DNA from 3 places in the Aeromicrobium choanae genome. Region 1 is predicted to be linked to each of the others. Evidence: riboswitches for the same ligand, from Rfam matches in the RefSeq annotation. Region 1 holds a riboswitch; each other region holds the start of a gene.
What was found. A riboswitch is a leader RNA that binds a small molecule or an ion and turns the genes downstream of it on or off. The one in region 1 is predicted to bind cobalamin.
Positions count from the first base shown of each region.

Region 2: linked by a shared signal. The riboswitch ahead of B5D60_RS16455 (VWA domain-containing protein) and the one ahead of B5D60_RS09400 (prenyltransferase/squalene oxidase repeat-containing protein) in region 1 are both predicted to bind cobalamin.
Region 3: linked by a shared signal. The riboswitch ahead of B5D60_RS16425 (ABC transporter substrate-binding protein) and the one ahead of B5D60_RS09400 (prenyltransferase/squalene oxidase repeat-containing protein) in region 1 are both predicted to bind cobalamin.

Region 1 covers NZ_LT796768.1:1,960,076-1,963,340, forward strand. The annotation lists gene B5D60_RS09390 (acyl-CoA dehydrogenase family protein) at 1-805, opposite strand, end outside; gene B5D60_RS09395 (endo alpha-1,4 polygalactosaminidase) at 865-1,638, shown strand; cobalamin riboswitch at 1,658-1,810, shown strand; gene B5D60_RS09400 (prenyltransferase/squalene oxidase repeat-containing protein) at 1,887-3,265, shown strand, end outside.
Region 2 covers NZ_LT796768.1:3,382,563-3,385,827, reverse strand. The annotation lists gene B5D60_RS16455 (VWA domain-containing protein) at 1-1,364, opposite strand, end outside; cobalamin riboswitch at 1,412-1,556, opposite strand; gene cbiE (precorrin-6y C5,15-methyltransferase (decarboxylating) subunit CbiE) at 1,639-2,835, shown strand; gene cobM (precorrin-4 C(11)-methyltransferase) at 2,832-3,265, shown strand, end outside.
Region 3 covers NZ_LT796768.1:3,376,901-3,380,165, reverse strand. The annotation lists gene B5D60_RS16435 (precorrin-8X methylmutase) at 1-90, opposite strand, end outside; gene B5D60_RS16430 (sulfite reductase subunit beta) at 87-965, opposite strand; cobalamin riboswitch at 1,014-1,195, shown strand; gene B5D60_RS16425 (ABC transporter substrate-binding protein) at 1,252-2,280, shown strand; gene B5D60_RS16420 (FecCD family ABC transporter permease) at 2,277-3,265, shown strand, end outside.

The DNA.
Region 1 (3,265 bases):
ACCGGGCGTTGAGGCTGTCGATGGGGGACGAGTAGGTGCCGCCCTCGTCGACGTTGCCGTACCGGTTGAGCAGGTTCTCGCGGGGGATCCGCACCTGGTCGAACATGATGCGGCCGTTGTCGACACCGCCGAGCCCGCCCTTGAACCCGCAGTCGCTGGTGGTGACGCCGGGCAGGTCCTCGCCGGCCTCGTCGCGGATCGGCACCACGAAGCAGTGCACGCCGTGGTCCTCGCCGAGGGTGATGAGGCGGGCGAACACCGCGGCCACGCGCGCGTGCTTGGCGGCACCGCCGATGTAGTCCTTGCGCGCCGACGGGGTGGGGGAGTGGACCACGAACTCCTGCGTCGCGGGGTCGTACGTGGCCGTGGTCTCGAGGCTCTGCACGTCGCTGCCGTGACCCGTCTCGGTCATCGCGAAGCAGCCGAGCACGTCGAGGTCGATCAGCGCGGGGATGTACTTCTCGTGGTGGCGCTCCGTGCCGAGGTTCTCGATCGCGCCGCCGAACAGGCCCCACTGCACGCCGGCCTTCACCATGAGCGACAGGTCGAACTGGGCCAGCATCTCGATCCCCGTGACGGCCATCCCCGGGTCGCCGGTGCCGCCGTTCTCGGTGCGGAAGCCGGCCGCCGGGATGCCGGTGGGCACGAGCTGCTTCATCTGGTCGAGCACGCGCTCGCGGGCCTCGTCGAGGGTGAGCGAGTGGTCGTACGCCAGGTCCAGCTGGGCCAGCTCCACGCGGCTCTGCTCACGCACGTGGCGCCACTTGCCGTCGATGGACCGTCGAAGTTCCTCACCGAGACTCATGGGCACAGGCTAGTGGCGGCGGCCCACCACGACACGGCGAAGACTGGTACTCCTGAGGCATGGCCTTCCTGTCCTCGCTGCTGCTCGCGGTGCTCGCGGCGGTCACGCCCGTCACGCTCCCGCCGGCCGGTGGGGTGGCCGACTACCAGCTCGGCGGTGCGTACCCGCCCGCCGCGAAGGTGGACGTCGTCGTGCGTGATCGCACCGAGAAGCCGGCGCCCGGCGTGTACTCGATCTGCTACGTGAACGCGTTCCAGACCCAGCCGGGCAGCCTGCGCTGGTGGAAGAAGAAGCACCCCGGCCTGCTGCTGCGCGACGGCAGAGGGCGCGTCGTGCGCGACGCCGGCTGGCCCGACGAGGTGCTGCTCGACCTGCGCTCCTCGGGGAAGCGCGCGGCTGCGGCGCGCGTGATGCGCAGCTGGTTCGCCTCGTGCGCCGACCGGGGCTTCCGCGCGGTGGAGCCGGACAACCTCGACTCGTGGACCCGGTCGAAGAGGCTGCTGAAGCGGTCGGAGGCGCGGGCCTACGCCAAGCGGCTCGTCACCGCCGCGCACGCCGAGGGCCTCGCCATCGCCCAGAAGAACACCCCCGAGATCAACGGCCGGAGGCTCGGCTTCGACTTCGCGGTGGCCGAGGAGTGCGAGGTGTACCGCGAGTGCGGCCGGTACACGCGGATGTACGGCCGCCGGGTGATCGAGATCGAGTACACCGACAACGGCCGCCGCGCGTTCAAGCGCGCCTGCAAGGCGCGGGGCTCGAGGATCTCGGTCCTGCTCCGGGATCGCGACGTCGTCCCGCGCGGCGCGAAGGGCCACGTCTACCGCACCTGCTGATCTCGCCCTCGACGAGAGGGAAATGACGAGGCGCGCGGGTGTTAGAGTGCGCTTCAACAATCACCTTCCGCAGTGCCAGGGGAAGCCGGTGCGAATCCGGCGCTGACCCGCAACCGTGAGACCGCCCCTCGGGGCGACGAGCCGGAGCACCTGCCTGTCGGAACCGGCCACACGCTGTCGAGGAACGCAGCGGGCGGAGCTGATGACATCGGCCCCTTCCCGTCCTGTGCAGCGGGAAGGAAACCCCCATGTGTACCACCCTGCGTCGACGCGCCCTCGCGGTGCTCGCAGGCGGCGCGGTCGCGGTGTCCACCGCCGTCGCCGCCGCCCCCACCGCCTCGGCGGCCCCCACCCCGTCCACTGCCGCGGCCGGCCAGTGGCTCTCCGCGCAGCTGACGAATGGCGTCGTCCACAACGACCAGTGGGACTACGACGACTTCGGCCTCACGCTCGACGTCCTCGGTGCGCTCCGCGCGCTCGACGTCCAGCCGGCCGTCCAGCAGCAGATCCTCTCGACGGTCACGTCGCGCGTGGACGAGTACGTCGAGTCGACCTGGGAGGGCGTCACGACGTTCTACCCCGCGTCGGCCGGCAAGCTCGCGCTCGCGGTGGACGCCGCCGGCGGCGACGTGGCCTCGGTCGGCGGTCGTGACCTGGTCGCCCAGATCGAGGCGGCGACGAACGACGAGACCGGGGAGTCCAGCGACACCTACGGACTCTTCGGCCAGACGTTCGCCACGCGCGGCCTGATCGCGGGCGGGAGCGACGAGGCCGCCACCTCGGTCGGTTACGTCGCTGCGCAGCAGTGCGCGGACGGCACCTTCCGCCAGGTGCTCACGGCGCCCTGCCCCGAGGTCCCGGAGATCGACACCACCGCAGCCGCCCTCCACACCCTCGTCGACGCGCGTGAGGCCGGCCTCACGGTCGACGCCGCGGTCGTCGACCGCGCCGTGGCCGCGATCGCCGCCGCCCAGGGCGCCGACGGCTCGTTCGTCGGCAACGGCGTGCCCAACACGAACTCCACCGGCCTGGCCGCGGCGGCGCTGAGCCGTGCGGGCCGTGCCACGGAGGCGACGAAGGCCGCCACGTGGGTCGCACGCCACCAGGTCACCGAGGCCACTGGCGGGAAGCTGGCCGCGCAGGCCGGCGCGATCGCCTACGACCAGGCGGCCCTGACCGCCGGCGCCGAGGACGGCATCGACGAGTTCGCGATCGACCAGTGGGTCCGTGCCTCGGCGCAGGCTGCTCCGGCCCTGGCGGTGCTCTCGTCGCCGAAGGCGTCGGTCTCCGTGCCGAAGTTCGTCCGCTCGGGCAGCGCCCTCAAGGTGAGCGCCAGTGGCCTCGCCGCCGGCTGGAGCAGCACGGCGCGTGTCGCCGGCGGCTCCACGGCCCGGACGGTCGTGCCGGCCGCCGGCCGTGCCACGTTCACGGTGCGCGTCCCGAAGGGCACGGCCCGTCGGGCCGTCGTCGTCGGCGACTCCACCGGCCGCGCCGTCGCATCCACGTCGGTTCAGGTGCTCGCCGCGAAGAAGCTGCGGGTCTCCTCGAAGGCGAAGGTCCGCCGCGCGAAGGTGCAGAAGGTCGTCGTGCGGGGCCTCGTCGCCGGCGAGCCGGTGCGCGTCTACTA
Region 2 (3,265 bases), 1.4 Mb from region 1:
CGGCTCTGCTGGTGCGGGGCGGCCGCGGCGATGGTGCCGGGCAGGTGGAGGCGACCGGACGTGGCCTCGGGCCGCTTTCCCACGACACGGCCCTGCGGCGTGCGGGCGCGGGAGCGCCGCCCGGACTGGCCCTCGCCGGTACCGCGGACCACGAGCAGTCGCGCGCGCGCCGGATCGCCGGCCGCGGCGACCGAGCCGGCGCCGGCCGGCTGCGGCTGGGGCTGCTGCTCATCCTGCTCCGGGGAGTGGCCGGGGGCGTCGGCGGGGCGATGGTCCTCGGGACCGTCCTGGGGGGAGTCCGAGCCGGAGCCGTCCGGACCACCCGGGCCGTCGTCGTCGGGTCCGGGGTCGGGCTCGTCGTCGCCGAGCAGGTCGTCGAGCCGGTCCTCGTCGAGCCCGGGCTCGTCGAACGGGTTCCGACGGCGACGGTGCGGCAGCGCCAGGCGCGCCGCGACGCGGACGTCCTCACGCGTGATGTGGGTGCGGCCCTGCCATGCCGCGTGGGCCGCCGCCGTGCGCGCCGTGACGAGGTCGGCTCGCAGCCCGTCGACGTCGAAGGCGGCGCAGATCTCGGCGATCGTCGTGAGCGCGTCGTCGTCGAGGACGACGTCGCGCACCAGCTCCTGGGCGGACCCCAGGCGGGCACGCAGGAGGTCCTGCTCGCCGGCCCAGGCGGCCGCGAAGCTCGCGGGATCGGCGTCGAAGGCCAGACGCCGGCGCACGACCTCGACGCGCAGGGCCGGCTCGCGCGGTGCGGACACCTCGACGGTCAGGCCGAACCGGTCGAGCAGCTGCGGGCGCAGCTCGCCCTCCTCGGGGTTCATCGTCCCGATCAGCACGAACCGCGACGCGTGCTCGACCGAGACCCCGTCGCGCTCGACGCTCACCCGGCCGGTCGCGGCGGCGTCCAGCAGCAGGTCGACGAGGTGGTCGTGCAGCAGGTTGACCTCGTCGACGTAGAGCAGGCCGCGGTGGGCGCGGGCCAGCAGACCCGGCTCGAACTCGACCACGCCGTCGCGCAGCGCCGAGTCGAGCTTCAGCGAGCCCGTGACGCGGTCGTCGCTCGCGCCGACCGGCAGCTCGACGAGCCGCACCGGGCGCTCGACGACGGGCGTCCCGGCTTCGAACGGTCCGTCGGGGGAGACCGCGGAAGGGTCCCCCGGGTCGACCGAGAAGCGGTCACCCCGGTAGGCGCGGACCGGCGGCAGCACGTCGGCGAGTCCGCGGACGGTGGTGGTCTTGGCGGTGCCCTTCTCGCCACGCACGAGGACGCCGCCGATGAGCGGGTCGATCGCGACGAGGGTGAGGGCGAGGGTCATGTCGTCCGAGCCGACGACGGCACAAAAGGGGTACTGCGTTGGCATGTAGGGCTCCCGCTCGATCTGCCATGACGGTCCGCGACGCGGGCAGCGTCGCGGGTCGGATCGAGGCCGGTCTTCGGACTTCCCAGGTCTGTGCCTGAGTCACCGCAGCGGGCCCTGTGCCGGATTCTCACCGGCTTCCCAGATTCTCCCCGTGGCCATGAGCCGTGGGGCACCTCGAACCTTCGACCACACCCTAGACGCCGCCGGCAGCCCTCGGGCAGGGGGCCCGACCCGCGGACGGGTCGGGTTAGGGTGCTCCACCATGGATGCGCACGTGACCGTCGTCGGAGTCGGAGCCGACGGCTGGGAGGGCCTGCCGGAGTCCTCGCGGTCGCTCGTGAGGGCCGCCGCCACCCTGCTGGGCGGGCACCGCCACCTCCACGCGGTGCCTGCGGTTGCAGGTCAGGACCGGGTCGCGTGGCCGTCGCCCCTGCGCGAGGGACTGCCGCCTCTCCTGGACGAGGCACGTGAGCCCGTCGTGGTCCTCGCCTCGGGTGATCCCCTCGTCTCCGGCATCGGCACCACGCTGCTGGAGCTGCTCGGTCCGGACCGGGTCACCGTCGTCCCGGCGGTGTCGTCCGTCACGCTGGCGCGGGCGCGGCTGGGCTGGCCGGCCGAGACGGTCACGGTCGTCAGCGTGGTGGGCCGCGACGTCCGCCTCGTCGTGCCGGCGCTCTCCGCCGCGCGGCGCCTGCTCGTGCTCTCCAGCGACGAGACCACCCCGGCGGCCGTGGCGACACTGCTCACCGTCCTCGGCTGGGGCGACTCCGACCTCGTCGTCCTGGGTCATCTCGGCGGGGCCGACGAGACGCGGACCGCGTCGACCGCACGGGAGTGGGACGTCGCAGGCGTGCCCCGCCTCAACGTGCTGGCCGTGGAGGTCCGCGGCACCGGGCCGGGCTGGGCGGCCGGGGGAGTCCTGCCCGATGACGCGTTCGAGCACGCCGGCCAGATCACCAAGCGCGACCTGCGCGCCAGTGCCCTTGCCCGGCTGGCGCCGGCGCCCGGCCAGCTGCTGTGGGACGTGGGCGCGGGCAGCGGCTCGATCGGGGTCGAGTGGATGCGGGCCTGGCCCAGCGCCCGCGCGATCGCCGTCGAGCCGCGACCCGACCGCCTCGCCCTCGTCCGCCGCAATGCGGAAGCTCTGGGTGTCCCCGGCCTGCGGGTCGTGGAGGGCTCGGCGCCGCAGGCGCTCGACGGCCTCGACCGGCCGGACGCGGTCTTCGTCGGCGGAGGTGCGAGCGTCGACGGTGTCCTCGACGCGTGCTGGGAAGCGCTCAAGCCGGGGGGACGTCTCGTCGTCCACGGCGTCACGGCCGAGACCGAGGCCGTGCTGCTCGAGCGGTACCGTCGCCACGGCGGCGAGCTCGTCCGCCTCCACGTCGAGCGCGCCGAGCCGCTCGGCTCCTTCACCGGCTGGACGCCCGCGCGCGCCGTCAGCCAGTGGTCCGCCACCAAGGGAGACTCATGACCGTCCACTTCGTCGGGGCCGGCCCCGGCGCCGCCGACCTGCTCACCCTGCGCGCGGTGCGCCTGCTGGAGGTCGCCGACGTGTGCCTCTACGCGGGCACCTACCTGGACGCCGAGGTGCTGGGGCACTGCCGTGAGGGCGCCCGGCTGGTCGACACGCAGCACCTCGACCTCGACGAGATCACGGCGCACCTCGTGGGCGCGCACGCCGAGGGGCTCGAGGTCGTCCGGCTGTGCTCGGGCGACCCGTCGCTCTACTCCGCGGTGCACGAGCAGGCACGTCGGCTCGACGCCGCGCAGGTGCCGTGGGACGTGACGCCGGGTGTGCCCGCCTACGCCGCTGCGGCCGCGATCGTGGGTGCCGAGCTGACCGTTCCCGAGGTCGCGCAGTCGGTCGTTCTCACGCGCACCCAGGCGCGCTCGACCGCGAT
Region 3 (3,265 bases), 1.4 Mb from region 1:
CTCGGCGCGGATCGTGGCGAACGAGTCGACGTAGATCGCGGCGCCGTCGGTGACGTAGTCGTAGCGGCGCGACGGTGGGGCGAGAGTCATGCGTTCTCCAGGTCGGGGACGATCAGGGTGCGCCACGGCGTCACCACGAGGCCGTGCGCTCCGTGCGCGCGGACCTCGTCGAACAGGCGGGCGTCGATGCGGCCGTCGGGCACCGGCAGGTGCCACGCGATGCGGCCGTCGACCTGCTCGATCCTGCCAAGGTCCGGGGGAGGGCTGCTCACCCGGGTGCCGGGACGGGGCTCCGAGGGTGAGGCGAGGACGGTGGCCCCGCCGCCGGGCAGCTCGTCGACGTGCCACGGCGACTCCGCCTGGGCTCCCGCGAGCTCGACGAACCGCGCGGCGAGCGCCGTGAGGACTTCGGCGGCGGCTGCCAGCGGGACCACGGGACCCCACGATCCGGCCCCGGCACGGACCTGCGCGGTGTCCGCTTCGAGGGCGACGAGGCCGAGATCGAGGTCCCGGTCGACGAGGTCCCCGCGGCCGTCGTCGAGGACGAACAGGAAGCGGCCCGCCAGGGCCGCGAGACCCGGCTCGGCGCACAGTCGGCGGTCGAGCTCCGCGACGACGAGTCGCAGGTCCGCCCGGCCGCCGGACCGTCCGGTGAGCGGCGACGCCATGACGTTGCGGATCCGCTCGTGGGAGGTGGAGGGCATGAGGCCGGTCGCCATCACCGCGTCCACGACCGCGTCGGACAGGCAGCCCTCGTCGTGGGGGATCGCCCGCACCTGCAGGTTGGCGCGACTGGTCACGTGGACCGTGCCGTCGCCGTGGGCCCGGGCGACGCCGAGGAGGCCCCCGAGCGCGTCGACCGACACGGCACCACCCGGGATGCGGACCCGGATCAGGGCGCCGTCGTCGGCGATCCAGGGGCGCAGCAGACCGGGGCACAGGTCGCGTCGAGTCCGTCCGGTCACCCGGTCATGGTGTCAGGCACCCTCGTGGCGGCCGACCGGCGGACGGCCTGCTACGTTCGTCGCGCCAGTCAAACTCAGCGATGAGCCAGGGAACCCGGTGAGAGTCCGGGACTGACGCGCAGCGGTGAGGGTGACGGGCGGGGCACGAAGCCACTGGACCGAGAGGTCTGGGAAGGCGCTCCGTCCGGTCGATCCCGAGTCCGAAGACCTGCTGGCCCTCACGGCGACCGCCGTTTGGTCCCACCGGGCTTCGCGAAAGAGCCCCAGACCTCGAAGGATCGCGCCTGTGCGTACTCCCGTCCGTCGTCCCCTCGTCCTGCTCGCCGGCGCCGCGCTCGCGCTGAGTGCCTGCTCGAGCAGCGACGCCTCGTCCGATGCCGAGACCGCCGCGGGGTACCCCCGTGAGGTGGAGAACTGCGGTCGCACCACCGCCGTCACGGCCCCTCCGAAGCGCATCGTGTCGCTCAACCAGGGATCGACCGAGATCCTCCTGTCCCTCGGGCTGGCCGACCGCATGGCCGGCACCTCCACCTGGACCGATCCCGTGATGAAGGGACTCGAGGGCGACAACGCGAAGGTCGAGCGGCTGGCGGACAGCGCGCCCTCGATGGAGCGGGTCCTCGAGACCGAGCCGGACCTCGTGACCGCCTCGTTCGCGAGCGTGCTCGGCCAGGGCGGCGTCGGCTCGGCGGACGCCTTCGGCAAGTTCGGTGTCCCGACGTACCTGTCGCCCGCCGAGTGCGAGGGCAAGGACAACCAGGGCGACGGCGACGGTGCGCGCACGGGGATCCTGGAGATCGACACGATCTACCGCGAGATCACCGAGCTCGCCGCGCTCCTCGACGTCGAGGAGCAGGGTGACGAGCTCGTCGCCGGCCTGCAGGACCGTGTCGCCGCGGCCGCGGCGAAGGCGCCGGAGGACGAGGTGAGTGTCCTCTACTGGTTCGCCAACAGCGAGGCGCCCTACATGGCCGGCTGCTGCGGGGGCCCCGGCATCATCACGCGGGCCCTGGGCCTGAAGAACGTCTTCGACGACACGAAGTCCGAGTGGCCGCAGATCGGCTGGGAGACGGTCGCGGACCGCGACCCCGACGTCCTCGTGATCGGCGACCTGACCCGCAAGAGCCAGACCGCGGAGACCGCGAAGGCGAAGATCGAGTTCCTCGAGACCAACCCGGTCACCCGGGAGATGACGGCCGTGAGGAACCGCCGCTACGTCGCCCTCACCGGCGCTGCCCTCAACCCCTCGATCCGCACCGTCGAAGGACTGGAGCAGGTCGCCGACGCACTGGCCGCCTTCGGTCTCTCACGGTGACGACGACCCGGCGCGCCTGGCTGCTGGCCTCCGCGGGGCTGGCCCTGTTGGTGGCCTCGGCCTGCGTTGCGGTCACGATCGGCCCCTCCGACGTGGGTCCGCGGTCGGTCGTGTCCCTGGCCTGGTCGCGACTGGCCGGGGGCGAGTCCGGGCTGAGCCGGATCCAGGAGGGCATCGTCTGGGACCTGCGGCTGCCGCGCACGCTGCTCGCGGCGGCCTGCGGTGCCGGGCTCGCCGTGTGCGGCGTGATCCTGCAGTCCCTGCTGCGGAACCCGCTGGCCGATCCCTTCGTGCTGGGCGTGTCCTCCGGCGCCTCGACCGGTGCGGTGTCGATCGTCGTGCTGGGAGTGGGCGCCGGCGCGGTGGGGTTGGCCGCCGGAGCGTTCGTCGGCGCCATCGGGGCGTTCCTGCTCGTGCTCGTCCTCGCCGCTGCGGCCGGCGGGACCACCGACCGCGTCGTCCTCGCCGGGGTCGCGGCCACGCAGCTGTTCTCGGCGCTGACGTCGTTCATCGTCTTCACCTCCGCCGACGCGGAGCAGACGCGCGGCGTGCTCTTCTGGCTGCTCGGGTCGCTGGGCAGCGCCTCCTGGACCGACGTCGTGGTGGTCGGGGTGACGGTGGTCGGGGCCGTGATCGCGTGCCTCCTGCTCGCCTCCACGCTCGACGCGTTCGCCTTCGGGCAGGACAGCGCGGCCACGCTCGGCATCGACGTGGCCCGAGCGCGGCTGGTGCTGCTGGTCGTGACGGCCCTGACCACCGCGGTCATCGTCAGCACGTCGGGGGCGATCGGGTTCGTCGGGCTCGTGCTGCCCCACGTGGCGCGCGCCATGGTGGGCGTGAACCACCGGCGCATGCTGCCGCTCGCCGCGATCCTCGGGGCCGTCTTCCTCGTCTGGGTCGACACCGCGGCGCGCACCGTAATCGCGCCGCAGGAGCTGCCGGTCGGTGTCGCCACGGCCCTGCTCGGCGTTCCCGCGTTCGCGCT